Regions from separate parts of the Synechococcus sp. MU1648 genome, predicted to be linked through region 2. Evidence: predicted binding sites of a transcription regulator. Region 2 holds the regulator's gene; each other region holds the start of a gene.
What was found. The regulator NtcA, encoded in region 2, controls nitrogen genes in cyanobacteria. The targets are predictions, from matches to a motif close to GTANCNNNNGNTAC.

Region 1: a site for NtcA is predicted at 2,134-2,147, ahead of NCN06_RS01615 (DUF4278 domain-containing protein). Genes of this name have one in related genera too.
Region 3: a site for NtcA is predicted at 2,094-2,107, ahead of NCN06_RS08535 (DUF4278 domain-containing protein). Genes of this name have one in related genera too.

Annotation. Positions count from the first base shown of each region.
Region 1 covers NZ_JAKUHI010000001.1:254,820-264,348, forward strand. The annotation lists gene NCN06_RS01600 (hypothetical protein) at 1-109, opposite strand, end outside; gene NCN06_RS01605 (nucleoside/nucleotide kinase family protein) at 279-869, shown strand; gene NCN06_RS01610 (hypothetical protein) at 1,171-1,398, opposite strand; gene NCN06_RS01615 (DUF4278 domain-containing protein) at 1,888-2,055, opposite strand; gene NCN06_RS01620 (hypothetical protein) at 2,238-2,384, opposite strand; gene NCN06_RS01625 (hypothetical protein) at 2,439-2,708, opposite strand; gene NCN06_RS01630 (DUF1651 domain-containing protein) at 3,036-3,284, opposite strand; gene NCN06_RS01635 (hypothetical protein) at 3,537-3,737, opposite strand; gene NCN06_RS01640 (DUF8643 family protein) at 3,960-4,220, opposite strand; gene NCN06_RS01645 (DUF3104 domain-containing protein) at 4,298-4,531, opposite strand; gene NCN06_RS01650 (2Fe-2S iron-sulfur cluster-binding protein) at 4,710-4,994, shown strand; gene nth (endonuclease III) at 4,995-5,648, opposite strand; gene NCN06_RS01660 (metal ABC transporter substrate-binding protein) at 5,848-6,738, shown strand; gene NCN06_RS01665 (metal ABC transporter ATP-binding protein) at 6,738-7,493, shown strand; gene NCN06_RS01670 (lysophospholipid acyltransferase family protein) at 7,539-8,876, opposite strand; gene NCN06_RS01675 (metal ABC transporter permease) at 8,909-9,529, shown strand, end outside.
Region 2 covers NZ_JAKUHI010000004.1:33,417-42,945, forward strand. The annotation lists gene thyX (FAD-dependent thymidylate synthase) at 1-431, shown strand, start outside; gene dcd (dCTP deaminase) at 443-1,036, opposite strand; gene NCN06_RS06185 (cob(I)yrinic acid a,c-diamide adenosyltransferase) at 1,036-1,635, opposite strand; gene rph (ribonuclease PH) at 1,780-2,523, shown strand; gene ntcA (global nitrogen regulator NtcA) at 2,582-3,298, shown strand; gene NCN06_RS06200 (DUF3084 family protein) at 3,326-4,477, shown strand; gene NCN06_RS06205 (RuvC family protein) at 4,474-4,914, shown strand; gene NCN06_RS06210 (DUF3146 family protein) at 4,898-5,155, opposite strand; gene pth (aminoacyl-tRNA hydrolase) at 5,155-5,772, opposite strand; gene NCN06_RS06220 (TatA/E family twin arginine-targeting protein translocase) at 5,801-6,031, opposite strand; gene psbH (photosystem II reaction center phosphoprotein PsbH) at 6,041-6,241, opposite strand; gene psbN (photosystem II reaction center protein PsbN) at 6,326-6,466, shown strand; gene NCN06_RS06235 (alpha-mannosidase) at 6,454-9,393, opposite strand; gene NCN06_RS06240 (photosystem II reaction center protein I) at 9,458-9,529, shown strand, end outside.
Region 3 covers NZ_JAKUHI010000006.1:112,839-122,367, reverse strand. The annotation lists gene NCN06_RS08555 (hypothetical protein) at 205-414, opposite strand; gene NCN06_RS08550 (hypothetical protein) at 407-559, opposite strand; gene NCN06_RS08545 (hypothetical protein) at 1,004-1,327, opposite strand; gene NCN06_RS08540 (hypothetical protein) at 1,428-1,619, opposite strand; gene NCN06_RS08535 (DUF4278 domain-containing protein) at 2,194-2,298, shown strand; gene NCN06_RS08530 (hypothetical protein) at 2,567-3,526, shown strand; gene NCN06_RS08525 (J domain-containing protein) at 3,528-4,313, opposite strand; gene NCN06_RS08520 (SDR family oxidoreductase) at 4,329-4,994, opposite strand; gene NCN06_RS08515 (hypothetical protein) at 5,064-5,276, opposite strand; gene NCN06_RS08510 (hypothetical protein) at 5,387-5,572, opposite strand; gene NCN06_RS08505 (hypothetical protein) at 5,785-6,084, opposite strand; gene NCN06_RS08500 (hypothetical protein) at 6,325-6,492, shown strand; gene NCN06_RS08495 (hypothetical protein) at 6,708-6,872, shown strand; gene NCN06_RS08490 (hypothetical protein) at 7,008-7,172, opposite strand; guanidine-I (ykkC/yxkD leader) riboswitch at 7,347-7,447, shown strand; gene speB (agmatinase) at 7,474-8,664, shown strand; gene NCN06_RS08480 (hydrogenase maturation nickel metallochaperone HypA/HybF) at 8,668-9,066, shown strand; gene hypB (hydrogenase nickel incorporation protein HypB) at 9,089-9,529, shown strand, end outside.

The DNA of each region.
Region 1 (9,529 bases), on a different contig from region 2:
CCCGGTCGATATGGCCCTGATGGCGAAAGGCCCTAGCCATCTGTGTTCTGGCCGTCTCGATGGCCTGATTGCGCACAGTCCGTGCCTTGATCAGTTGAAGTGTGTTCATCTCTCTCTTGCCCGGTGTCCACGCCCCCGTTGCCTGGCGTGAATCTGACTGCGGCCTGCCGAAGAGGCTCAACGTGAATTCACTATAGGCCTGTTCTGTAACAACGGCTACCGTTCTGACGTTGCTTCGCGGGATTCGTTGCCAGGATGGTGGTGGATTTGGACTTCGTTTGTCCGCAGCAGTTCCCCTGTTTTGCATTTGCGGTCCATCCGCGGCTGGTAAGACAACCTTTGCTGCACATCTTTCGGAGCAGCTGCGAGCTAGGGGGCGACATCCACTTCTGATCGCCTGCGATGACTACTACCGCAGTGGGTGGTCCCCCGTCTCTCGCTATGGGTTCGACACGGTTGATGCCATCGATGCTGATCAGCTTCGACTGCAGGTGAGCGCTGTTCGCTATCGACAGCTTGACTCCCTGCGCAGTTATGACATGCGCACCCGCAAGGTTGGCTCCAGGCCGTTGAACCAGCCCTACGACCTGATTCTTGTTGAAGGCTCCTACGGACCGCAACTGCTTCTGGAGTCTGTGCCGATTTCGCTTGTTGTGTACATCGAGACCCCAGTTGTGCAGAGGCTGATCAGGCGGCTTTGGCGTGATTTACGTGATCGCCATCGGCCAGTGATTTATGTGATTCGCCAGATGCTGCGGGAGATGCTCCCGGCTGAGCGGCGCTTCATCTATCCCTTGAAACGCCGTGCCGACGTCATTATTCAAGGTATGAACAAGGGTTTGGAGGATGTTCTGGAGAGAATTGAATGATCGTTCTTCACCCATCAACCTGAGAGAGCACCTGATCTGCAGGGTCAGTTTCAATCAACTTCTTTTTTGAAGTTGCCTGATGCAGGTGAAGGGCAGCGGCCCCCTCACTGTTCAGCTCATGCTCTGTGCAGCCCCGGTGTTTAGGGAGGATGGTTCGGGCCTGAAGTGCAATTTCACTGTTCCTGATGTGCCGGCACCCTGCATCTCTGAGCAGAAGCAAAAGATTCTCTCGAATCTGACCAAACCCCATCGCCGTGGAGCATTCAGTGGTTTTGGCTTACGGGGGGGATTTGCAGAGTGGTCACTCTGGGTTTTCTTTCTTTTTGACCAAATCCATTCCATTCACTTCGGCGACCACCTGATTGGCCCAACTCGCATGGACCACGCGATATGTCCCCAATGTTGCCATTGACTTGGTGCGAGCGTTGACAAAAGCCTTGAACTCAGTCTTAAAGCAAATTTCACGCCTCCATTGACAGTCATTGTCTTGGCGTTCAATGCAATACATGCTGAGAAACTCGTTCAGCACATACAAGCCATGCAATGTTCAAACACCGTAAATATGCGGAGTGGCTTCGGGATCGTTTCTTTGATTCCACACAGTGGCGTTTGTTAGAAGTCGGTTTTGCTTCCGGTCTCTTCAGCTCTGCGAACGTGTGACTTCACTTCTGGTACCAGAAACTATAGAAGTTGCAGGGAATTTGTTCATGTCTGAATAGTGCTCGCCAGGGCACTACAGACTCGGAACTTTCGCCCCATCATCGCGGAGTCAGGTCGCGAAGCGGGCCTGAAAGTCGGGCAGAGCGATGTCCGACGAGCTCTGTGATTTGACCTCGACTTCGTCTGGGGTCAAGTCCGTTCTCTCTTAAGAAATATGGTCGTGTCTGGGAAGTCCCGGGTCGGCCTATCAATCTATTTTTGTGGTCGAATCGCTCCGGTGGTGCATCACCGTCGGCCATTCAAAATTGCAAAAAGAAACCCCTGCCAAAGGCAGGGGCAAGGTCTCAGAGATTTCGAACTACTTGGTGTAAGAAACGCCTCGGTAGGTGAGAGTGGGGTGGTTGTCGTGAACGATTTCCTGCCGGCAAGTGTTGTAGTGCTCGCGGCGGTAGGTGAGTTCCACGCAGGCCTTGGGAGCAGATGCCGCTCCTGCGTAGGTGTGACCTCGATAGAGAAGTGCAGTCATGGATGTTCCTCGAAGAAATCCAAGTCCCCGTTCCGTGGCTTGGAGTGTCTGCGCCCCACAGGAGCGGGGTGAACGTTTGTAGCTGTTGCTACAGAAATTATTGGCGTCTCCTTGACGGCTGTCAAGACCTGCTGGCAAAAAGAAACCCCCGCCACAGGCAGGGGCCCCAGTTTCAGGAGACCTTATTTGTGAATCTGCCCTCGCGTGGGCTCTGCAGACTTGTCTCTTGAGCAACCGTCAGCATTGGCGACGTTGGCAAAAGCCGCCATGACCATCACGGCGATAACGATGGTGCCACCGATAAAAGCAAGGTTCGGGGAGCGCTTCATCTGGGGTGTGGCTTAGAGCCCGCGAACCCTATCCACCTTGTTGCCCTTATCGCTTTAAGGCCTGAGTCGCCCGACGCCATATCCAGTCAACAGACCAACGGCTGCTCCAACGGAACCAGCCGTTAGTTGCATTCTTTCGTCTGTGCTGAGCCGGCCTGCAAACACCAATGCTGCTGAGACGACGAACAGCAACAGAGCGGTGACAAGAACTGCATCCAGTGATTTGTTGCCTGGTTTCGCAGGGGGATGTCCTCCTGGAGGGTTGGTCGCATCAAGTTCCCTCTCGATGCGGTTGATTTCCTTTTCCGGCGAGGTCGGATCCATGCGCAAATTTTGTCAGGGATCAGAAGTGGCGAAACGCTTGAGGTAACTGCTCAGCGTGCCAAAAAGAAACCCCCGCCGAAGGCAGGGGTTTCGAAACGCTTCTCGGGAGTGTGACCTTGTTTCCACCCCGTGAGGCGTTTTTCCTCACACAACAACGATGCCAACTGGAAGCGTGTAGTGGGATCGCTAATGGACACCCTCAAGGTTGGCCCCAAGTGGATCTAGGTGATATCTACTTCGAGGCTGTTGCGTTTTGGAGGAGAGGGCCTGGGACTTCCCTTTGGTGCATGTGGAGTGTGGTTGTCGCTCTGATTTGATGAGATCGAATCAGAGCTCAAACGCGTCGGCCCAGGCCGGCGATGCGAGCCGTTTCCATCCCTGGGTCTGCAATGACGCCCAGAGCTGTTCTGCCTCTGCCTTCCGAAGGTGGCGGCGCTCCTTCAGCAGCGGTGGGCCCTCCGGCATCCGTCGACCTCTGTCGATGAACACCTTTGGCTCGTTGATCCATGCCTTCTGATCACGGTGGAAGCGCCAGATCCAATAGCCGTCGCTGTCGATCAACCAGCCTTCCCCCATCACCGTTTTGCCAGTACGTCAGTACTAATCGTGCTGGGAAGTGGTTGTCAAGTGCTCGAATGTCTCAAGGAAAGTTCAAAAAAGGGGGGGGGAGCCCCTGAGTTCACCCCTTCGGTGATGCATAGAACAACCACTTTGGTGAAGCGCTGTTGGTGATCGCGGTGCGCTGAGGGAAGTTGAACGATCGCGGGTTCCAGTGCCCGAAGCTCCCTTTCTTTTCTCAGCCTTCAGTTCAAGCGGTTCGTCCGTAATTCATGGACTTGCTTCCAGGGCCAGTGCGCTGGCCATTCTTTTTTCTTCAGCCGAAAGAAAATCAGCCCACATCCCGACCAGGAAGCTCAGGGTGGTTAGAGCACGCACCTGCTCTTTCGAGCCAGGTGCGGTGTATTTGAAGTCCATAAACATTCGATCGGCCGTTTGTTGCTGTTCCTTGCACCGGGCATCGATGGACATCGTCAGATCCGGGACTGGGACTTTTTGATGACTGGTAGGTCTGTTGGCTGGGCCAGGACGTAAATGACAGCTGCCGAGAGGACGGCTGTTACGACAACAACTGCGGCAATGGCGGACGTGTAATCAGTCACAGGAGCTCAGGCGGCTTATGTAACGACTTTAGGAGTTTTGTAACGGATTGTGAATGAGTGTTTTTGCTCCCTGGCTTTAGGCCTCTGCTGCCTAGCTTTTCGAAGATTCCTGCTGGTGGATGGCCATCATCGTGCCGTCCAGCTCCCCGACATCCCGCAAGCCTTCGGCGCTGAACCAAGGTGCGTTCTCCCAGCTAAACCCTTCTCCGAAGGTGTTGTCTGGCGCCGTGATGTACCAGTGGCAATTCACGTCCGGGGTGTCGACAGAGCATTGGGACCAATCTGGTTGCCATTGCGGCACCTGGACCCACATCACGGCTGCAAAAACCAGTGAGAACAAGGCTTTCAGCATGAGGCATCTGAGACGGGGTTGAGACCCTAGGCGAATTCGCGCGACGGACTCGATCCCGTTGAGGCTCTCGGCCTTGCTCAGCTGTCCGGAACGATGTGGGTGACTAAGTCGGCGCAGACCCAGCGGATCGCCCCTGAATCCACGTCAGCCACCTGGAACAAGGTCGGAATCCTTGGATCCCTGGCGCCGCCGTCGACGTGAATCACGTCGGCCATCCACCAGTCGTCGGAGTCGGTGCTGCCGCAGATCACGGTCATTCCTGCTCTGACGGATAGAAAGATTGGCTCCTGGGCTGCGGAGCTGTGGCGCATGGAAGAGATTGAGCCCTCAGCAGGCACTGTTCTTTACTGGTTTGTTTGTACTATCACGATAGTGCTGATGTCTGGGTTGAGGCAACACGTCGTGGAGCGTCTCGAATTGAACTGGGGCGCTGTCTTTTTGGCACGGATCGTCTGATCCAGCTATCAAGCCTTTAGGACCTTCAGAGTCATGGCCACTTACAACATCAGCATCGAGGGTGGAACAAGCTTTTCGTGCCCTGATGACGTCTATATCCTCGATGCGGCTGAAGAAGCCGGTGTCGATCTGCCCTATTCCTGCCGTGCCGGAGCCTGTTCCACCTGCGCCGGACGCCTGGTGAGTGGCTCGGTTGATCAGACCGATCAGAGTTTTCTGGATGATGACCAGATCGGCCAAGGGTTTGCCTTGCTTTGCGTGAGCTATCCCACCGCTGATTGTGTGATCAAGGCCAACGCCGAAGAGCATCTGTCTTGATCAAGGTTTGCGGGTGATCACTGGACGGCGTCGCTTCGGATAGAGCTCACAGCACATCGAGCAGACAGTTCCGTCGCAGCCCCGTGCTGTACAGAACTCGCGCCCCCAGAAGATGATCTGAAGGTGTAAGCGGTTCCAGTGCTCTTTCGGAAAGAGGCGCTTGAGATCCTGTTCTGTGCGAGTCACATTGCTTCCGTCGCTTAAGCCCCATCGCTGGGCCAGCCGGTGTATGTGGGTGTCGACGGGGAATGCGGGTACGCCAAAGGCTTGGGCCATCACCACACTGGCTGTCTTATGTCCCACACCAGGTAATGCCTCAAGCTCCTCAAAACTCCGGGGGACATCGCCGTCATAGGCCGTGACCAGAATCTGCGCGAGACGACGCACATTTTTGGCCTTGGTCTTGGCCAGCCCGAGCTGACGGATGAAACCGAGGATCTGTGCCTCTTCAAGTGCCGCCATGGCTGCTGGGGTGGGGCCCGCGGCAAAAAGCGCCGGTGTGACCTCATTCACTTTCTTGTCGGTGCACTGTGCACTCAGCAGCACAGCAATCAGCAGCGTGAATGGATCGCTGTGATCCAGGGGAATCGGTGTTTCCGGGTACTGCTCGTTGAGGCGTCGCAAGATCACCTCCACTCGCTCGGGCCTGCGCAAGGTTTCACCGTGGTTTCTGTGATCCTGGCGCGTTTTTCTGCCTGCAGCGTTCCCTTTGGCGATTGCATCGCTTCGTTGCAGCGTTTTACGGCCACTGCACCAGCTGCTTTAGGACCGGCCAATGCGATTCTTGAGCAAGCCAGGTCAGTCTTCGTTGAAGCTGTTCGACTTGAAGCGTTCGGTGGTGTTGCTGCTGGTGATGGTGAGCGTTCTGCTTGCGTCCTGCCGCAACCAAGAACAGGAGCGCGCAACCGATTCGCGGCCGCAGGTGCTCACCACCTTCACGGTGCTGGCCGATCTGGCCAGGAATGTGGCTGGTGATCGGTTGCAGGTGGCCTCAATCGTCAAGCCTGGCGCTGAAATTCACGGCTACCAACCCACCCCCAGTGATATCGAGCGAGCCAGCAACGCAGATCTGATTGTGGAGAACGGACTGGGCCTGGAGTTGTGGGCCCGGCGCTTCACCGCCGCAGCTGGGGATGTGCCCACGATCACACTCTCGGACGGCATGAATCCTCTGCTCATTGCAGAAGATGCCTATGCGGGGAAACCCAATCCCCATGCCTGGATGTCACCCCAGCGCGCCATGCTTTATGTGGATCATCTGCAGCGGGCTTTTACACAACTCGATCCAGCGGGTGCCGAGGTCTACGCCGCCAATGCAACCGCTTACAAAGCCAAGCTTCAGGCTCTTGATGACGAATTGCGGACGGTGATTGCTGCGCTTCCTTTACAACAACGTTTGCTGGTGAGTTGCGAAGGGGCCTTCACGTATCTGGCAGCGGACTATGGGCTTGAGGAGGCGTATCTCTGGCCGGTGAATGCTGAAAGCCAGATCACCCCAAAACGCATGGCACGGTTGATCAACACCGTGCGAGAGCGACAGGTTCCGACCATCTTTTGTGAAAGCACCGTGAGCGATAAAGCCCAACGGGAAGTGGCTGCTGCTGCAGGTGCCCGATTCGGCGGCACCTTCTATGTGGATTCACTCTCATCCCCGGACGGGCCCGCGCCCACTTTGTTGGACCTGCAACGGCACAATGTGGGTCTGATTCGCAAGGGCCTGGACCTGTCCGAGAGCAACCGCTGATGCGTATCGAGGCCGACCAGCTGTGTGTTGACTACAACGGCACTGTTGCCCTGTACGACGCCAGCCTGCATCTCCCCGCGGGTTGCATCTGTGGTCTGGTGGGGATGAATGGTGCGGGGAAGTCGACGTTCTTCAAGGCTCTGACTGGGTTTGTGCGTCCCTCGCGTGGCCGGATTCGGATCAACGGCAGCAGTGTCGCTGACGCTCAGCGCCATCAATCGGTGGCTTACGTCCCCCAGAGTGAGGGTGTGGATGCCCAGTTCCCCGTGTCGGTTTGGGACGTGGTGATGATGGGCCGTTACGGCTCGATGAATCTGCTGCGGATTCCCCGCAGCTCGGATCGCGTGGCCGTACGGGATGCCCTGACTCGGGTCGATCTGCTCGATCTGGCGGAGCGTCCTCTCGGCACCCTTTCGGGTGGACAGCGCAAGCGCACGTTTCTGGCGCGTGCGATCGCCCAGCGCGCTGATGTGCTGCTGCTGGACGAGCCGTTCAATGGGGTTGATGTTCGAACTGAGCAGCTGATGGCTCAGCTGTTTCTTCAGTTCCGGGATGAAGGCCGCACGATTTTGATCTCCACCCATGACCTGGGCCACGTCCGTGATTTTTGCGACCTGGTCGTTTTGATCAATAAGACCGTCCTCGCCTATGGGGAAACCTCGGAAGTGTTCACTCCTGAGAACCTCGCCTTGACCTTCGGGGGAGTGCCGCCGGATCTGCTCACCGGAAACAGCTCCCCCGAAGAGGCGTTCTGATTGACGACCTCGCGTTTTAATCGCTGGTGAGCACGGCGAGCACTTTCAGCGAGCAGTGTCGGGCATGACCTCGATGAGAGCCTGCTCCAGGTCCTGCATGAACAGCTGCATGGACTCGCGTCGGTTCCTGAGGTACCCGTTCAGTCTTGGTCTGACCGGTAAGGCTCGCCCAAGACGAAGTTCCACGCGCTGTGGTCCGAGGCTCGGCTGCCCTTTCCAAGGCTTGTCTTCGATCCAGCCAATCGCCTCTTCCACCAGAAGCAACATTTCAGCAAAGCGGTCAAAGTCGGAGCGATCGCTGATGTAGTGACCACTCACGCTGGTGAAATGCTCCACCAGTCGCATGCGTGTGAGTTGGAGATCGGCTTCCCGAGCCTCCCAGTCCGCCAGACTTCGCTCCAGGGGAGGGAGCTGATCAACACCGTCCCTGTAGATCCGATCCCATGCGGCTTGTTCGATCCGTCGGCAACGCTCCTGCAGATTGCCAACGGCACGCAAGCCGAAATGGGCTTCGGCTTTGGCCAGGCCATGCAGGCGATAGCCCCCAATCCGTTCGCTGAAAGACTTTTCTGGATCTGGCTTCAGCCGCTCAAGCTGCTCAAGGGCTTTGAGCAGATTCATACCGATCTGAATCAGCCGTTCTCGTCGGTTTGTCTCGGGATTCCCTTGGTAGGTGGCGGCGGTGGGAATGCCCAGGTGGCGTTCCAGGGCATTCAACCGAGCATCGAGGGCCCCCCAGTTGTGCTTCCTCCAGCTGTACTGAATCCCCACAGGCAACACCTCCAGTTGCCTTGAGTCGCCTGCTTTCTCCAGATCCTCAGCAGCCCAGAAGGCCAGTTGGGCGACCCCCGGTTCCAAGGGAGCCATCTCACCGGAGAGATTGTTCGTCGCTCCTTCCGGTGCCACCACCAGGGGGTAGCGCCCCTGAACGAGAGCCGCACGCGCCTGGGCGAGGGCCGGGCGGTCCAACCGGCCGCGATGGATCGCGATGCCGCCACTACGTTGCAGCAGCCAACCGATCACCGGGCCAGCCCAGATCGGAATGCCGCGGTCGTAGAGAAACCGCAGCTGGATGGGGCGTGCCAGTTGCAGATGGTGCTGCCGTGCCGCTCTGGGTGCACGGTTCCAGAACAGATCCGCCAGCACCAGCGGATCGCGTGTACTGGGGTGGCGGAACGCAATCAGCAGATTGCAGGCTCCCGACTGCTGTGCTGCAAAGGCTCTTGCCAGACCCTCTGACGCATCGCTACTGCTGATTTCCAGCCCTTGACTGCGGAAGAGCAAGGGCAGCACCCAGCTGACCACGTCCTGAACGATCCGGCTGGCGCGGGTGGGCAGCCGGCGCAAAGCAGGACGAGCGTTCTGGGTGGAGGCGCGGGGCATCGAACCGGCTGCAGCGCGCCCATACTGATCCGATGGAGCTCTTGCTGGAACCCCTCAGTCACGCCTTCATGGTCAAGGCGCTAATGATCAGTGCCCTGGTTGGGGGCGTTTGTGGGCTGTTGTCCTGCTTCATGACTCTGAAGGGATGGGCGCTGATGGGCGATGCCGTCTCCCATGCCGTCCTTCCCGGCGTTGTGGTTGCCTACGCCCTTGGCCTGCCCTTTTCCCTGGGGGCGTTCGTCTTCGGTGTCGGTTCTGTTGCTGCCATTGGCTTTGTTAAGCAAAAGTCGCGGGTGAAGGAAGACACCGTCATCGGCCTTGTTTTCACCGGTTTCTTCGCCCTGGGTCTGGTGCTCATTTCGAAGACCCGCAGCAACATCGATCTCACCCACATCCTTTTTGGCAATGTCTTGGGCATCTCGGCCGGGGATGTGCGCCAGACCCTTGTGATTTCCGCTCTAGTTCTGGGGTTATTGCTGCTGTTCCGGCGGGATCTCATGCTCTTCTGCTTTGACCCCACCCATGCGCGATCCATTGGGATCAATACCGGACTCCTGCACTACATGCTGTTGGGGCTTCTTTCCCTGGCCGCTGTCGCCGGCTTACAGACCGTAGGCATCATCTTGGTGGTGGCCATGCTGGTGACCCCCGGT
Region 2 (9,529 bases):
TGCGCTACACGGGCGATCGCATCTGCAGAGCAGCGGATGGGGCCCTAGAGCTTGAAGAGGTGTTTTATTTGCGGCCCGTCGGCGACTACAGCGACAGGCAGGGCAAGAAATATGCCTACACGGAAGAGCTGCGCAACCAAGATCTTGATCTGTGCCGAAGCGCTGCCGAGCGATACAGGGATCTTCTCAAAACCGGCTTCTCCGAGGAGCACGCCCGCGGCATCCTTCCGTTCGACTACCGCCAGCACTTTGTGGTGAGCTTCAGTTTGCGCGCGTTTCTCCACTTCATGGATCTGCGGGCCAAACTCGATGCTCAGCTGGAGATCCGCCAGCTCTGCGATCTGATGTGGCCCCACATGGTGGATTGGGCTCCTGAGTTCGCCGCCTGGTACGAAAAAAGCAGGCTGCATCGAGCACGACTGGCCCCTTAAACCGGGGAGATCTAAACCTTGGCGAGCGTCACACGTTCGGGCTGGTGCTGGTATTTGCCCTGTCGATCGCTGTAGGTGGTCGCACAGGGATCACCCTCAAAAAACAACAGCTGACAGATACCTTCATCGGCATAGATCCGGCAGTCAGCACCGGAGCTGTTGCTGAATTCAAGGGTGAGGTGACCCTCCCAGCTAGCTTCCGCTGGGGTGGTATTCACAATGATTCCAAGGCGGGCATAGGTGCTCTTGCCCAAACAGATCACAGTGATGTTGGGAGGAACTCGAAGCTTTTCAAGCGCTACGCCAAGGCCATAAGAGTGGGCCGGAAGAATGAAATAGCGGCCGTCCTCATCTTCATGGAGAGGAGTGGGCTCGAGATTGGCCGGATTGAACCGCTTGGGATTCATCACCGTGCCGGGAACGTGCCGGAAGATCAAAAATTCCTGAGGAGACAGGCGTAGGTCGTAGCCGTAGGAGGAGCAACCAAAGCTCAGCACCGGACGCAGCTTCTGCTCCGGATCCAGATGACGGACGAGGCCGCTCTGGAATGGCTCGATCATTCCCTGCCCAGCCTGTTCAGTGATCCAGCGATCGCACTTGAGCATCAGAAACCTCGGCGCAACTCCGTGACTTGATCTGCCATCTCCACCACGCCGGCGGGGATCGCAGGTCCTGTGATGATCACATCCATCGAGGCGGGCCGCTGCTCGAGAGCTGCAATCACGTCCGATTCATTGAGGTAACCGAAGGCAACAGCCAGGCCGATTTCATCCAGGACCAACTGGTCGAGATCCCCCTGAATCAAATGCTGACGGCAGATGGACCAAACGGCAGCAACCGCCTCCGCACCGCCGGGGTGATTCGGAGAAGAGAGGCAGAGAGGCACCTCGGGCCGTAGCCAGACCAGGCCTCCACATAGTTGGACACGACCTGCGGGCCCCTGCTGCACGCCCCCTTTGAGGAACTGACTGATCAGAACACGACTGCCCAGACCAGCGGCACGCATCGCTTGACTGAGAACACTGGCGAAACTGCCGCGATAGGGCGCTGTGTGGACCTGGAGCTGCCCTTCGGGAGCCACCAGATATAGCGGTGGAGGATCTGCAACAGGTGGCAGGGGCCTGAGTCCAGCCCGCTGCAAAGCCTGCTGATCCCTATCCAGTGAGTTCTGGAACGCTTGGGGGTCGGCAAGGCTTGTGGTCATCGCGGCAACATCCGTCCGGGCAATCCCGGCAAGACCTTGAATGTAGCGGCGAGATGACATTCCACAAGTGCATTGACACCACCCATGGTGTTTGGACGGGCGAGAACCAACCGCCTGCGAGGCTTGAAGAACTGCACACCACCGATGAGCCAAACCGCTGGAAGCCGCACCGATGGCCGTCGCCCTGAGCAATTACGGCCGTTCTCGGTGACCTGGAATCCCATGGGTTTTGCCTTGAGCTCCCTTGTGGTTCACACCGGCCGAACCGCTGTTCTCTGCAGCGTCTGCCTGGAGGACAAGGTTCCACGCTGGCGGAAGGGGGAAGGGTTGGGGTGGCTCAGCGCCGAATACCGGTTACTGCCGGGATCCACGCCGCAGCGGCAATCACGAGAGCTCATGAAATTGTCGGGCCGCACGCAGGAGATTCAACGGTTGATCGGCCGAAGCCTTCGCGCTGTGATCGACATGAAGCGACTGGGCGAGCGCACCTTGCTGATCGACTGCGATGTGATCCAGGCCGACGCCGGAACACGGACTGCATCCATCACGGGAGCTTGGCTCGGCCTTGAGCAAGCCTGCCTTTCACTCGTGGATGAGGGGATTCTGGAGCAATCGCCACTGGTCGACCAGGTGGCGGCCGTGTCCGTCGGCCTGGTGGATGGCCAGGCCTTGCTGGATCTGGACTACAGCGAAGACAGCAAAGCTGAGGTGGACCTGAATGTTGTGCAGGCTGGCGATGGTCGCCTGTTGGAGATCCAGGGAACTGCGGAGGGAGCGCCTTTCAGCCGCAGCCAACTCAATGAATTACTGGATCTGGCTGAGCCTGGATTGACATCCCTGATGCAGGCGCAACGCCAAGCGATGAGCGAGCACAGCAGAGTTACGTAATAACCGCTACACGGCGGCCACCGTTGGCTCCGTAACTTCGCCTCACAAGGGGGTTGTCATGACCAGTAGCCGAGGTTTCAGCCGATACGCCCCGCAGATGGTGGCTCCAACCCCCAGCACAGAACCGGCCAACCGCTCCCTCCTGGAAATCATCCGGGACCTGGACGGCGCCAGCAGTGAACTGGTGGACCGCAACAAGACCATCTTTTTCCCTGGAGATCCTGCTGAACGGGTCTATCTGATCCGCCGCGGCGCGGTCCGTCTCTCCCGCGTCTACGAGTCAGGGGAAGAGATCACAGTGGCCTTGCTGCGCGAGAACAGCCTCTTCGGGGTGCTGTCGTTGCTGACCGGTCAACGGTCTGATCGCTTCTACCACGCCGTAGCCTTCACCAGAGTCGAGATGGTGACGGCGCCTGCGACATCCGTGAAGGCAGCGATCGAGGCGGATACCAGCGTTGGCCTGCGCTTGCTGCAGGGCCTTTCCAGTCGGATTCTTCAGACCGAAACGATGATCGAAACGCTGACCCACAGGGACATGTCATCCCGACTGGTGAGCTTTCTGCTGGTGCTGTGCAGGGATTTCGGCGTTGCGGATGAACTGGGAATCACCATCGACCTGCGCCTGTCCCATCAGGCCATCGCCGAAGCGATTGGCTCAACGCGCGTGACAATCACGCGTCTGCTGGGAGACTTGCGTCAATCCGGTCTGGTTCAGATTGACCGCAAAAAAATCACCGTTCTGGATCCAATCGCTCTGGCCAAACGATTCAGCTAGGCAGCACGTCAACCCACAGGTGCGGCCATGAGTGGCTGGGCACTGATCCTGGTTCTGCTGGTGCTCGGGGGCGTTCTGTCGACCCTGGGTGACCGGCTGGGAAGTCGTGTTGGCAAGGCCCGCCTGAGTCTGTTCAAGATGCGCCCGCGACGGACCGCCGTTCTGATCACGGTGCTGACCGGCAGCCTGATCAGCGCACTATCGCTCGGCCTGCTGCTGCTGGTGAGCCGCCAGCTGCGGGTGGGCCTGTTTGAACTGGATGCTCTGCAAGACCGGCTCCAGGACAGCCGGCGGCAGCTCGATGCAGCCGAACGGGAACGGGAAGAGACCCGAACAGAAGCCAACCGGATCGCCGCTGAACTCAAGCAGTCACAGCAACGGGCTGACACCCTGCGCCGCGAACTGGCTCCTCTGCAGAACGAACGCGCCCAGCTCGAAGCAGAACGTGAGCGTCTGAGCCGCGACATCGCCTCCCGCGATGCCGACATCCAGCGCACGGAGGCCGAATTGAACAGCGTGCGGAGCCGAATCCGAGCTGGCGAGCAGGAACTCAAGGAACTCGAATTCAACCTGGTCGCCCTGAGGCGTGGATCGGTGGTGATCAGTAGCGGACAGACCTTGGCGAGAGCAACGGTTCGTCTCGATGCTCCTGATCAAGCGAAACAGGCTGTCGACAGGCTGCTTCAAGAGGCCAATGCCAACGCCTACGGCAAGGTGAGGCCGGGTGAAGCACCCGAACGACAGTTGATCCGCGTTCCCCGCAGCGACGTGGAACGCCTACAGAACATCATCCGCAAGCCGGACACCTGGGTGATCTCGCTGCGCTCCGCCACCAATGTGCTGCGTGGTGAAACGGCGGTGTACGCCTTCCCCGAAGTGCGTCCGAACCGCCCAGTGGCTCAAAGCGGTGACGTGCTGGCGACCACCACACTACGAACGGATGAACGCACACCAGAGGGCATTCGAACACGGCTGAACCTTCTCTTGGCATCGGCCTATGCCGAGGTGCAACGGCGAGGATCCCTGACGGAAGGACTGCAATTCGATGGATCAGCACTCTCCCAACTGGCCCAGACATTGATGGAGGGACCCAGCAAAAGCGTGGTCTTGAAGGTGATTGCCGCAGGGATCAGCTACAGCGCCGATGCTGTTGTGGTCGAGGTTGAGGCATCCCCATGAAGCGGGTGGCCGTACTCGACCCAGGCCGCTGCAAATGTGGCCTTGTGCTGGCCGATCTTCAGCATGGTCTTGTCAGCGAGGGCCATGTTCTGAGCCCAGAGGCCGTGGAACCCTGGCTCGAGCAGTGGAATCAAGACCAAGCTCTAGATCGCATCCTGATTGGCGACGGAACAGGAAGCCAAGCGTGGATCAAGCGGCTGGAAGGCCTGGGCAGCCTCACCGTGATTCCGGAGCAGGGGACCACCCTGCGGGCAAGACAGCGTTACTGGACGCTGTGGCCAGCTCGGGGTTGGCGCCGAGTTCTACCGAAAGGGCTGCGCATTCCACCGGTGGACCTGGATGCTGTTGCCGCCTTAGTCATGCTGGAAGAGCACCTGGGGTGCCGCCTGCAATGGCCAGAGCCTGCACCCACGTTCTTGCTCAAAACCTGGCCCTGACCATGAAGGTGTAGTCACCTCCTGGTTCGAGCTTGTAATCAGAACGCACCAGGAACCGCCGCAAGGCATCCTCGATCAGGGCACGTCCTAAGGACGGCTCCACCATCAGCTCGCCGCGGTCAAACGCCCAGGAAAACTGCCACTCAAAGCCTCCGGCAGAGACCTCACCCTCCACACATTTCGCCTGAAAACATTGGCGAAGCACCCGTAGATGGGCTGTTGTCGCCGGAAGAGCCGGCATCAGTCTTCGGACTCCAGGTCGTAGCGAAACCCGTTGATCCAGGTCCCGGCGCGCTCAAAGCTCTGACGTTGAAGACGATTAATCCCTTCCAGGACAGCGTCCAGAACAGCGCCCACACAGGGTTGCTCCAGCTTGCTGAAGGGACCAAGCACGTGAGACACCGTTCGGGCACGACGCTCGGCAGGGTTCTCAGCCGGAGCACCAATCCCGATCCGCAGCCTGGGGAACGCCTGGGTGCCGAGATGCTGAATGGTGCTACGCAGTCCGTTGTGACCTCCAGCACTGCCCTGAGCACGCAGCCTCAAACGGCCAAGGGGGAGATCCATATCGTCAACCAGCACCAGCAGTTGATGGGGCTCGAGGCCAAACCAATCGAGCGCAGCACGAATTGCACGACCGCTGTCGTTCATGTACGTCTGCGGCATGAGGAGGCGCAAACGCTGATCACCCACTCCTGTGTCGGCCGCCAATCCATGCAATTTGGCTTGCTGCCGAAAGCTGAATCCGGAACGCTCCGAAAAAAGCTCCAAAGCCATGAAGCCGATGTTGTGGCGCGTGCCCGTGTATTTCGTGCCGGGGTTTCCCAGTCCCACGACAAGCTTGAGATCGGTGGTCATACCACTGTGGCGACTCAGTTGTGGCGACTCAGTCGCCGGGGGGAAGTTCTTCGACCGGTTTGGCAGCGTCCGCCGGCACCTCCGGATCTGCCATGGCTTTGTTGATCTCGCGCTCAAATTCCTTGGACGCGGATTGGAATCCCTTCAGGGTCTTTCCCAACGTGCGACCAAGCTCCGGCAAGCGCTTCGGACCGAAAACCAATAGCGCAACGGCGCCGATAACCGCCATTTCGGGGAGACCGACGCCGAAGATATTCATGGGTTCAGATCAGCCGAGGCCGTTCCAGTTCACGTTGATGCCCTCAAGGATGAGGGACTTGTTGTAGAGCTGAAGAATCACCAGCAGGAACACCAAGAAAAGCACCATGAAGATGCCCATCACGGGAGTGGTGCCCCATCCGGGAACCACCTTGCCGTACTCGGAGTTCAGTGGGCGGAGAAGGTCTCCCAGACGGGTGCGTTGGGCCATGACGACGCTGGGTCTCGGGTGGTTTGAAGTCCCGATACTGTAGGGGCCGACTCCGGTTCGGGGTCGATCCTGTCGAGAGATGTGATGGAAACGTCGTCCCCAGCCCTGTCCGTTGCCATCGGTGTGCTCGCCGTTTTGTTCGGACTCACCGGTTTTGGCGTGTACCAGGCCTTTGGTCCGCCATCAAAAGCTCTCGATGACCCGTTTGACGATCACGAGGACTGAGACAGCACTAGAGACACGAGGTCTCCGGGAGCGATCACCACTTGATCTGTTGCAGTTGAGTCGGCCTGAAAGCGAACGCGCCAGCCTGAACCGGGGGCCCATCTACAGCGAGCAGATCCCGCGTTCATCAGCTTCAGCAAACAGTCACCGCCATTCAGCTGCAGAGCAACCGGCGTGAGCTGATTCGGGAGCGATGGGAACCACTGACGCGGCTCAGCGGGCAGCGGTGCACAACAACCCGGCTCGCGAAATGCAATCGCAGCCTGCGGTACACCGGCATCGCTCCAGGAGCCTGACAACGGCATGAGAGCAAGACGCTGGCGATGCCAGCCCTGATCAGCACTGGGATCAGGCCAGGTTGGACCGCGTAGGAGCGAAATGCCCAGTCGTGATGGAGACCAATCAACCCCCTGAGGACCATCCAGCAACACAGCCAACCCACCTCCAGGAGCCGCCGACTGCGAGGCGAACCAAGAGATCACAGGGACTTCCCAACGGGCTTTTTCCCGAGGTGTCATCGGCTCAGCGGGGCGTTCAATCACCCCTCCACTGGTGTCGGCACCGATCCGAACGGCGCGAGTCGCCAGCGGCAGGTCCAGGCGCAACAACTCGTGGGTCTGGCACCAGTCGATGCTGCAGATCAGCTCCAGCCAAGGCGTATCGGCCTTCAGCCTCAGGTCCAGTCGCATGGAACTGGCGCCAAGTTTGCGCCTCAGCACCAAATGGGCGACCAGGGGGCCCTTGTCGAGCCATTGCAATGATCCCGTGGAGTCAACACCCAGGGGATTGGAGCGGTAACCAGCAGCCAGATCCCAGGCATCCCAAAATTCTCCACGGTCTCGGTAGCGCTCGAGCTGCAGCGGCGCCGACAACTGCTCTCTTCCATCACGCCCCCTGAAAGCAAGGAGTCCGGCTGCGGAGACCTCAAGTTCAACCAAATCATTACCCAGACGCCAGGCTCCTGACCCCAGCGACGCGATGACCACGGGGTGACGGGGTTCAGAAGCACAGTGCTTCAACCCTGGTTCACGCCTGAGGGGCACAGAGCAACTGCCTTGCTGACGTGGCAACTGCACCCAAGTTCCACCAACCGCAGCAGCCTGCTGGGGCAGTGAAACAGCATCGACCGACCACGATCCAGCTGGAAGGCGCACCAGTGGTGACCAAGAGGCCAAAGGTTGCAGACCCCACCAACTCCAGTCCACCGCGGAGTCATTCGCACGGGGCAGCCTTGCCAGCCTCCGGTCGCGCTCCTGACGGGCCTGGCGCCGAGCCAAGCACCAGACCGGTTCCGCCTGCTCAAACACTTCCGGGATCGAAGTTCCCGGAAGGATGTCATGAAACTGCTGAAACAACAGCGGACGCCAATCGCTGCTGCCGCTGTCCTGACCAGCGAGTGTCAACAGGGCCGAAGCAGCGTCGGCTTCCCGCAAAAGCCGCTCCAGCGTGCGGTTGTGACGCTTCTGATCTGGGCGGCTGGTGGCGCAGCCGCGGTGCAACTCCAGAAACAGCTCATCACGCCACACCGGCCAGGCCTGATCACCCCGCTCCAGCTCCGTCAGGAACTCACGCACCGTGCCGGCTTGGGTAGGCAACGCATTCGTTTGCCCCTCCCAGAGCTCGATCTGCTCCAGCAACTCTTCGGTGGGACCACCACCGTGATCTCCAACACCAGGAATCCAGAGCGCCGTTTCTAGCCCCGTGGCCTCATGCCATGCACGCTGCTCCACCAACATCTCCACGGGATCAGCACGACGCCCGATCGGCGGCAGCATCAGGCTGCGCAGTTCAGATCGTCCCCGTCCACGCCAACGGAACACACGGTGCGGGAAGGGGTTCTCGGCATTCCAGGCCAGCTTGTGCGTGCAGAACCAGCGCACACCGGTGGCTGCAGCCACCGCAGGCAACCCTGCCGCGAAGCCAAAGCTGTCTGGTAGCCAGGCCAATTCATGGGCCCATTCCGGGAAGCGGCGACGGCTGTCGTCCTGACCAAGAGCGAATTGATTCCACAGCGACGCCGTGCTGACCAGAACGCAATCCGTCTCCACCCAGGGACCATTAATCGGCTCCCATCGGCCGGCGCGGCTGGCCTCCTGGATCTCAGCAAACAGAGCAGGGCGGTGCTGCTCCATCCAGGCGTAAAGCGCCGGCGTGGAATGGGCAAAGCGCAGCTCTGGCCAGCGCCGCATCAGAGCCAATGCCGATCGAAAGGTGCGTTCAGCGGCCTGCCAGGTATCGGCAACCGGCCAGAGCCAGGCCAGATCCAAATGAGCATGACCGAGCCAATGCATTGAACCTCCAGGCGTTGCCGTCTGGTGCAGGTGCGTCGCGACAGCGACCTGAGCCTCCGCACCGCTGGGGTCCAGATCCGCCCAATGCGGCGGCAGATCACCATCCGCTGCCAGATGCAGTTCCAACGCCGAGGGGAGCAGCGTGCCCTCTGGATCCGTGCCCGCTGATTGCGGCTCCAGGTCCAGATGGCTGCTGATCAGAGCTCCATCGTCATGCAGTGGGCTGCGAAGCTCCAGCAGAAGATTCAGCGCAGACCCCTGGCGGCATCGCTCGGGGAGAGGCCAGCGACAGGCGGTATCGAACAGATCCCCCTCATGGACCAGCACGTCGTCAACCCATAGCCGCATGTGCTCAGCCCACCAGCTCAGCACCAGCCGTGCACGGCAAGACTCGCTGTTGCACCAGCCATCTGGCCAGAACAACCGCTGCTCAAGACGCAGCCATTGACGCCCCCTTGGCCAAATCAGCAGACCACGTTTGGCCCAGTCCGGGCGATGGGTCGCTCCCCAGGTTTCATCAAGAAAAACACCGGCCTTGGCAGACCCTGACCGACGCCAATCCGCACGCAGATCACGACGCGACCGACTGCGAAACGTTTCAATCCACTCCGATCGAGCGACCTGTTCAGGGTTCATTCCCCAGCTAACGCTGTCATGCCCCATAAGATGATGCCCTTCTCACAGACGCCGGTCGGTCTCCATGCTCGCCCTCAAGATCTCCGTCTATTCGGTCGTCTTCTTTTTCATCGGCATTTTCGTGTTCGGGTTCCTT
Region 3 (9,529 bases), on a different contig from region 2:
GGAGCTCTGAGGCGGCAACGGTCGCCATCGCCACTCAGCAGAACGGCTCAATAGCGTTGTCTCGAATGTTTAAAACCATCCGATGAATCCCGACACAAGCGCACGCTGGCCTGTTCTTCTTCCCTTGGTGTTGTTCTTCGGGGGGATCGGTGCAGCGGCAGCGATGACTCAGTTGCTGGGATCGTTCTGAAATTCAGCTCGTCATCAGACCAATTTCAAGGCGTGCAGAACCTGCACTCGGATGCCTCCCAAGCGGACCCATGCCCGCAGTGCATCGGCTTTGCAGGTGTAGGGCCTCCAGTCGTCCTCATGAATACGCCGTTGAATGTGACGCACCACCCGCTCAGCAACAACACGGTCGCTTGGCACCTTCAGCACGACCTGCTGACCGTTGACCAAGAGCGTCTCAATCATTTTTAGGAGGTTTGATCAGCTCGCCGGTCTGCAACGACACCACGGCGAAGCTACCCACAAACACCAACGCCACCAAAGCCAGAAAGACTGCGGTGAGATTGCTGATCTCCAGCTGCCCGAGCATGAAGGCGAAAAGACCTGGCATCAAAAGCAGCGACGACGTCTGAACTTAAACCGACTGGTCAGTGGTGAGAGTTCCCAGAACAACGCCAGCCATGGACAAGCCGATCGCAAGCATCACAACGGTTTCGATCATGCGTTTTCACCAGAGGAGCTCGCGTTGAGCACGGCAGCAGATCGGGAGGACTTCACCGCAGTTTGCGCTGAAGAGGCAGATAAATCATTGGACTGCCAGGTTGAAGCTGCTGAACAACGGGTCGGATTTTTCACCCAGGAACTACGGCCCATCACCAAACCTCCAATTGGAGCAATGATTGCGGCAACCGATTGGCCTGTCTGTTCGATCGGCAACCGACGCCGTGGGTGGTCGCCATACAAGCGTTCACGGATCTGAACAGCCGCCTGGCCATAGGCCGACCCTCCACCTCTGCTTTTTCAAACGCAGCCAACAGGGGGATTTCTGCCTGCATCACATCGACCCAAAACCATCCAAGAGTTGGCTCGCATCCTGAGCAAACTGTTGTTGACGACGATCCACCTTCACCAATAACGCGGTATGCATGGTGCCGATCTGCCGCAGCATTGAGGAGAGTTCAACCGTGAACTCGACGGCACCTGCAGAGACATTGTTGAGTTCATCTTCATCGCTTCTGGCTTGCCCCTCCGTGATGATCACGTAGGCATGGCGCTTGGCTTTCGCTGCAGCCTCGGCTGGAACTCCCTCAAACGGGAGAATTCCTCGGGCGGAGTAGGCGGTTGCGGAACGGTTGCGATCCGCGTCAACAACACACACCGATATGCCCTGTTAAGCCCATACAGAGGCCAGATGATGACTGCTGCAGGTTTTTGCCACACCTCCCTTTTGGCCAAAAAAAGTCAACAACAGAATTCGGTCAAATGCGCGGAATGATCGCGTCGTTAGGAAAGAACTCCTCAAACACACAAATGCGGTCGGCCCAACGCGCCTCCACTTCCAAGCGCATTAAGCGGTTTCGCACCCACATCAATGTGTCCACATCAATGGGCTTATGAAGCTTGTGTTGCTGTGCCTTCACCCAATCATCTTTGCTCTGAGAGCTTTTCATGACATCTAAAACAGTGTGCCTACACGGTACGAACGGAGGCTTAAGGCGCTAGCAGCTTCACACTAAGTAAGCATCGAAGAACACTTGATTGCGTGCGAACTGTTCACCATGACAACAAGTTAATGGAAGCTTTGAGTCCAGAACAAACCTTCAGAGCTTGAACCGCCAGATCGGTAGCCGATCCATCATTCCGTCACTCCAAGCAGCGACAAGATGAAATCAATTCCTGAAACGCTGAGATGACGCAAACCACTGCCTACCCCACTCTGTTGCAGGCCATCACCAAGGCGGCTCAAAAAACGCCGCAACTCAAACCTCGCCCGGTGCATACACCGCCAAACGGGCGCGGAAGCAATTGAATGAAAACCGCTGGAATGCATCCAAGCGGGTTTATTCAGGCCTGGGCTAAACAAAATTGCAGCTGTGTAACAGCGCGAACGACACGTGGGTTGATATCGCCTCTATAAAGGTTGTGTAGCAACAGCTACGCAACTACGTTCACCCCGCCTTAGGCGAGGCGCAGTTCGATTCAGGCCATGGAACGGGGACCTGAGCTTGCTTCGAGGAACCCATCATGACCCTGACCTATCGCGGCCAGAAGTACACCAAGAACAACGCAGCTGCTTCCAGCAACCAGCGTTCTGTTCTCGTTTATCGCGGTCAGAAAGTCGCTCGCTGACAACAGCACAAAACGCTCGATCAAGTCCCGCTTAGGCGGGGCTTTTTTTATGGCTGTTTCGTCGTGGGATCAGGCTGCTTGGCTTTCCAACGTTCAAACCAAACCGCCACACCCAAGGAGATACCGATAGCGATGCCTGCACCGATGCAGACGACCCCAAATTCCACTGGCATGCAATCACCCCAACTTGATCTCAATCATCGGACAAGACCGCTCAGAAGTCGCGATCCATCGCTAAGCATTGGTTTCTTCAAGGCGTGCTGGAACGATGTTCCTAATTCATAATTCGCACGAACAAGCCAATCTCCTTGCATCAGCACTGGTGCAAGTCCACAGAGTTGAAGGCCACTGGTACACGTCTTTTCAACAGGACCTTGCCCACACCCTTTTCCTGAAGCTGCTTGACGCTGAGATTGACTTCTCCGGCCATCCCGGAATTGAGGTTGAAACGTTGGCAGAGACGTTGACGCAAGCATCGGAGCGCCAAGAGCTGTTGGAACTGCTGATCGCCTTCGAAATGCTTTGCAATCCGATCCCGGAGACGTTGAGTAGGGACATTGATCATTGGGCCAACGCACTGAACATCAACAGCGAGATCCTGAACCTCGCCAGGGAATTGGCACACAACGCCATCACCCAGGCAACAACAGATTTTTACCGCTGCAACTGGATCGGAGAAGGCGATGATCAAAGCGATCCTGTCTTTCAGGATCTCTTGAAAAAATACGGTGATCATGCCTATGGCGTATGTGTCACGGCTGATCCTGATGAGTTTGCACGCTGGGACAACCTCAAAAACTGTTCCCAGGGCAGCCTTGGACGCAGTCTCTGGGAGTTTTACCAATCAAGAGGATTCAAACTTCCCGGTGAACTCGGTGCCGGTAACGCAGCACTCGCGCATCACGACTGGATCCATCTGATTGCTGGGTATGACACCACCCCCATCGGAGAATTGGAAGTCACAGCATTCATGGCTTCCTCAAGCCGCTCAGAGGGAGCAACCCTTGGCTTTATAGGAGCAATCAGCATCTTGGAAACTGGGTTGCTGCATAGCTTCTACGGCGCCGACAAATTTGGGAGAGCGCTCTCAGCCGACGATGGAATTGAGCGTATCGCTCAGGCAATCAGCAGAGGCAAAGCCTGCAATGTCGACCCGCTCATCGACCTTGACTATTTCAAGTATGCAGACACACCACTAACAAACATCCAAAAGGCCTGGTGGAGCTGAGTTAGTTCACCAAGCGTTGATACGCTTCATTAACACGGCGAAAAGCCTCTGCCGAACCGCCAAGGTCGGGATGGTGCTGTTTCACCAATTTTCGGTGAGCCTGCTTGATCTCGGTGAGTGACGCGTTGGCGTCCAACCCGAGGACATCTAAAGCTGCAATCCGTGGATCACGGGGATGTCCAAAGTCCACACGATCTGTTCGCCTTTGATCACTTCGCGTGCGACGTCCCTGCCGCTTAGAGCTGAATTGTTCCTGGTGCTGACGCAGCTGTTCAACCACCCGTCGTGGATCCTCATCGAGCCACTCGCTGGCCCGAACGCCGAACATCGCAAACGCCGCCAAGACTGCCGTTGTTTGTTTGCTCGCCTTGGATCCAACCGCTACCCGAAGATCAGTGCCTAAACCAGGCACCAGACGATCGAGTCGCTGTTCAAGGGTCAGATGAGAGGGAAAACTGCTGCGGTTGAGCTGATCAATCAAAGACTCCAAGCCGCGCTGACGCAGGACACTCCATCCCGGCTGCTGTGCAAGGGACTGCCCCCAAGCCTGCACCTGGTGGCTGCTGATGCGCGGCGGAGCTTGGGCCGATGGCTCGCTCCAAGAGCGGTGGGAAGTCGTTTCGGTTCGGAAGCGTTGGCGTTGCTGCCGCTGCAGTCGGTCCAACTCACGGTTGAGCCGCAAGACCTCACGTCGAAGGGCATCGTTCTCCGCCAGCAACGCCTCAACATTGCTGGTAACCCGTTGTTCAGAACGTCCGCCAGACCAGTGACGCGGATCAAAACCCAAAGCGTTTCTCCCGTCTCACCACGGCAACAGCTCACCATTGGCATGCCAGAAGCTGCCGCTGTTGGCCATGGTCAAGGCATCAATCCGTGCCAACAGACCCTCCACCGCCTGCTCCGGGTGAATACCGCTTGGATTGAACTGGATCATCCGAGTACGCACCAATCCAGGATGCAAAATTGCAACGGCGATGCCGAGTGGCTCCAGATCGATCGCCAATGATTTTCCGGCCATATTGAGGGCCACCTTCGACATCCGATAGCCATAGGAACCTCCAGATGTGTTGTCATCGATGGAGCCCATACGGCTGGTCATCAACACCAACTTGGCACCACGGGGCATCTGATTCAGCAAAGCCCGGGCGAGCAGCAGAGGAGCAAGGGCATTCACCTCAAACTGCCGAAGGATTCCCGTGGGATCCAGATCGGCCAACCGCATCGACTGCAGGATTCCGGCATTGAGGATGACGCCATCAAGCGGCAAGCCCGTCAAGCGGTGCACCAGATCATCGATGCATTGGCTGTCACTCAGTTCAAGGCCCGCTTCAACACGCACCCCTAGATGCTCCAATTCATCACTGCTTTGACGGCAGACCGCCACCACCTCCTCGCCCCGGGCCTTGAGCTGACGGCAGTATTCCAACCCGATCCCACGGTTCGCGCCGGTGACCAGGAACGTCGACATGGGGAAATTTCAGCCACCGCCATCCTGCCGGCTCTTCCATCGATCCACCGAAGAGATCAAACGATTCGATTAATCGGATAGATCACCATCAACGCCGTACTGATGCAAACACTGCTTCACCGTTAGGACCGAAACTGTGCCGCCGGTCTCCGCATTGACGAGCAAATACGGGCAGCCTCGAAGAACACAGCGACGTCGTGCGTCGATGTAGGCCTCAAAAGAGTGAGCATGGGAACACTCCTCCACCCAACCTTCTCTACTGAGATAGCGCGTGAGAATCATGGCCAAAGTCCTCGAGGCCACTGGTTATGGCTCAGGACATCCCCCATCCCAAGAAGTGACCTGAAGTCTTCGGGATCACAGCGGCACTGAAGACACCAAATCAAAGCCATTCAAAAGGATTCAGCCGATCCCTGCACAACGGTGACCACCTGATTCCAGGTGGCATGAACCACGCGATAGGTCTTCAAGGTGGCACGTGATTTGGTACGGGCATTCACAAAGGCTTTGAACTCCGTTTTGAAGCAGATCTCCTGAATCCATTGCCCCCCTGAATCAAGCCTCTCGATGCAATACATCAGACAAATGTCGTTAAAAACATCACAACCGCAAAACTTTTGCTGAGCACAGAATCAAAAGGTGTAGTTCGGGATTGGGGCAAGAAAAAGCCCCCGCGGTTAACGGAGGCTCAGGTGGTGTGAGGAGTCGACGTTTTTTTTACAAAGGCCGACACTGTTTTCATAGCCTGATTTCACCGCGGCAGCACCACCAGCCACAAAGCTTTATCGGCTCAAAAATAAAGAAGACTGTCGCGACAGCGCTGGAGGGCCTCACGAACAGCGATCAGCGCAGCTTCATTAGGTCGTTGCAGTCCGGCAGGCACAACAACCAAATCATCTGGATCCAACCGGACCCTTGCCGAGAACCAGGTGCCATGCCCTGGCATAGATGCACGGCAGATCGGCTCCTGCATGTCATCCAAACGGCGCTCGATCAACCAACCGTCCACACGGTCTAAGGGCTGGAACGCCGTTGCCCCAAAGGCAACAGGCGAAATCAGGATCAGCAGCAACACACGCACTGGCTGCATCACAACGCTGGGGCGGCGGAAGCACACCCATCGTCACAGAGAACACCGGTTCGGCAGGGCCATTGCGTTAGAAGGGCGGCGTCGAGAAATCGTCGATGCCGTTATTTCGCTGTGAGGGATGCTCGATGCGCATCGAACGATCGATGGAGGCCTACTGGCGCAACAAGGGGAAATTGCTGTGCTCCTCATGCCTAGACCGCCAGGACATGCCTCTAAAAACGACCGAGGACGGCCACAAGGATGGATCTTCCGGATTCCGTGACAACAGCAACAAAAGCTGACGCCATCTGTGGAAATGATGGCTGGGAAATTCTTTCCCGAACCATGGGCTTCCTCGCCGTCGCCGGATGCATGCTCCTGGCCACAGCCATGTCTGCTGCACTCACCACCAAACCCTCAAAAGCCTGAGCGATCTGTACGCAACTCACAAACATCAAAGAAACCGGGCATGGCCCGGTTTCTTTTTTGGCTCGACGCTGATGTGCAGATCAATCACAACGGAGGCATCACGGCACTCCTATAGCCATGGCTCTTTTCTTTCACCAAAGAGATTTAGAAGTGCAAAACAAGCGTGCAAGGGGAACCCGCGTGGCTGTAGATCCTTGATCCAACGAAGGATTTCCATGGCGAACATCAGTCGCATCTGCGCCACCTCCAAGGGCACAACAATTGATGCCATCGGCCAGGGCCGTTATCGCGTCTGCAATCGTCAGGAGGTGTGCTCAGAAGTAGAAGGCCTTTGGCAGGCCTATGAGACCCTGCGGCGCCAAGAACAATCCTTAGGTTGATCCACGCAATCAAGAATAGGTATCAACACTTACAGCGCCACTTTGTTCAGTACGTAACACTTAGTGCACCCCGGTGAGGGGTAATGCGTCGACTCCGGGAGGGCTTAGGGAACCCTCCTTTTTCATGCGTGGTCTTCAGAGGTTCAGGCTTCCTGCGCTGTCATCGCCGAACTCCAAATACAGACACCGGGCGTCTTCAGCCCGCCCGCAATCAATCAGGTGTTGAACCCGTTCACGCCACCATTGCGACACACCAGAACTCAACTCTTTGTTGGGCAGACCTCCGAAAGATTCACTCACAGCAATCATTCTTGTTGAACAACGCTAAGGAAGGTGATTGATGCACCGATTCGGGTTGTTACCTGCTGTTAGCAGCTGTTGTTACTCAACCGAATCGTTCTGCACAACCAGCCACACCAATCATTTGTAGCGGTTCACACTCCGAAGAGCATCAAAGCCGCACACAGTGAAATTGCGGATGAAACCTAGGGTTCCGATCTCCACACAGGGATGCCTGGTCCAAGAGGTTTCCACCGGCTTTGCCGGTTGCACGGAGGGATAAAAGCCCGGGAGACCGCCCTAACGCACACTCCCTTGTTTGATGCCATCCCCATCGGACCCCTCGGGGGCCTTCCAGCGTTCGCATCCCAGCGAAGGCATCCAGGCACTCGAAAAAGAACGCAAACTTCCACTCACCGGCTGGCAGCAAGAAGTTGACCAGGCCAAACGCTTCGGGCTCGAAGCAGCCGAAAGCATTGTTGACCGCAACATCTCCACCTTCTCCAGAGGTGAGCTGCCGCATTTCGCCGGCATCAACACCTTTATGAAGGCGCCCTACTTGGAAGACGTGAACCAAGTGGGCAACTACGACGTCGCCATCGTTGGCGTTCCCCACGACTGCGGCACCACCTACCGGCCCGGAACGCGCTTCGGCCCTCAAGGCATTCGACGAATTTCAGCGCTTTACACCCCTTACAACTACGAAATGGGGGTGGACCTGCGCGAACAAATCACCCTCTGCGATGTGGGTGACATCTTCACGATCCCGGCGAACAACGAAAAGAGCTTCGACCAGATCTCCAAAGGCATCGCCCACGTGTTTTCAAGCGGCGCCTTCCCGATCATCCTCGGTGGCGACCACTCGATCGGTTTCCCCACGGTGCGTGGGGTCTGCCGTCATCTCGGCGACAAAAAAGTGGGGATCATCCATTTCGATCGCCACGTCGACACCCAGGAGATCGACCTGGACGAGCGGATGCACACCTGCCCGTGGTTCCATGCCACAAACATGGCCAATGCGCCGGCAGAAAATCTGGTGCAGCTGGGCATTGGTGGCTGGCAAGTGCCTCGGGAAGGAGTCAAGGTCTGTAGGGAGCGGAGCACCAATGTGCTCACGGTGACCGACATCACCGAAATGGGGCTGGAAGCCGCAGCCCAGTACGCCATTGAGCGAGCCACTGATGGCACGGACTGCGTTTACATCTCCTTCGACATTGACTGCATCGATGCCGGCTTCGTGCCGGGAACTGGCTGGCCCGAGCCGGGTGGACTGATGCCGCGGGAAGCCCTCAAGCTGCTCGAGCTGATCGTGCGAAACGTTCCCGTCTGCGGTCTGGAAATTGTTGAGGTATCACCGCCTTACGACATCAGTGACATGACCTCCCTGATGGCTACCCGTGTGATTTGCGACACCATGGCTCACCTTGTGGTGAGCGGTCAGTTGCCCCGCAAAGAGAAGCCGGATTGGATCAGCGATACCTGCAACATGAACGTTGATCAGAAGTGGAGATAGGCCATGCATGAAGTCGACATGACCAAGTGCCTGCTGATCTCCCTGAATGAATGGCGAAACCGTCGCGAGGACACCTCTGCGATGGTCGAAACCGTTCACCTCGATGTTGGGCGATTCACCTGCGTTGAACCCGATCAGCTGGTGACCACCTACAACGCTGCAGTGCAAGGAACCTGGCTGGATGGATCCCGGCTCACGATCACGGAAATCCCCTTTGTGGGCCGCTGCTTGATCTGCAATGACACCTACGACCCCGTGCCCGAAAACGCCTACCGCTCTCCCTGCTGCGATCACCCGCTAGAGGAGATCGTCAGCGGTAGGGAATTACGCATCCGCAGCATCGATTACCGCAGCGATGCCGCTGCTGCCCTTGAGTCCGTTCCAATCCAGCGTCAGCGCTGAAACCAATACCCCCTTTTTTGCCATGCATATGCCTCTTGAGGACACCCTCGGCCTCAACCTGCTTGCAGCCAACACCCATCAGGCCGAACACAACAACGAGCATTTCCAGAGCTGGGATCTGCTTTGCCTCAACCTGATGAGCAGCCCGGGCGCCGGCAAAACCGCCTTGCTCGAGCGTTCCCTTCCAGCTTTGGCTCGCGAACTCAGCATGGCCGTGCTGGAAGGCGACATGACCACCCAACTGGATGCCGACCGCTTGGAAGCCGTTGGCATCCCGGTCGTCCCCATCACCACAGGCAGAGCCTGCCACCTTGATGCGGCAATGGTGAGTGGTGGCCTGAAGTTGCTGCAACAGCGGCTGGATCCTTCCGCGCTGGATTTGCTGCTCGTGGAGAACGTGGGCAACCTGGTCTGCCCGGCGGAATTTGACGTTGGGGAACACAACAAAGTGGCGTTGCTGAGC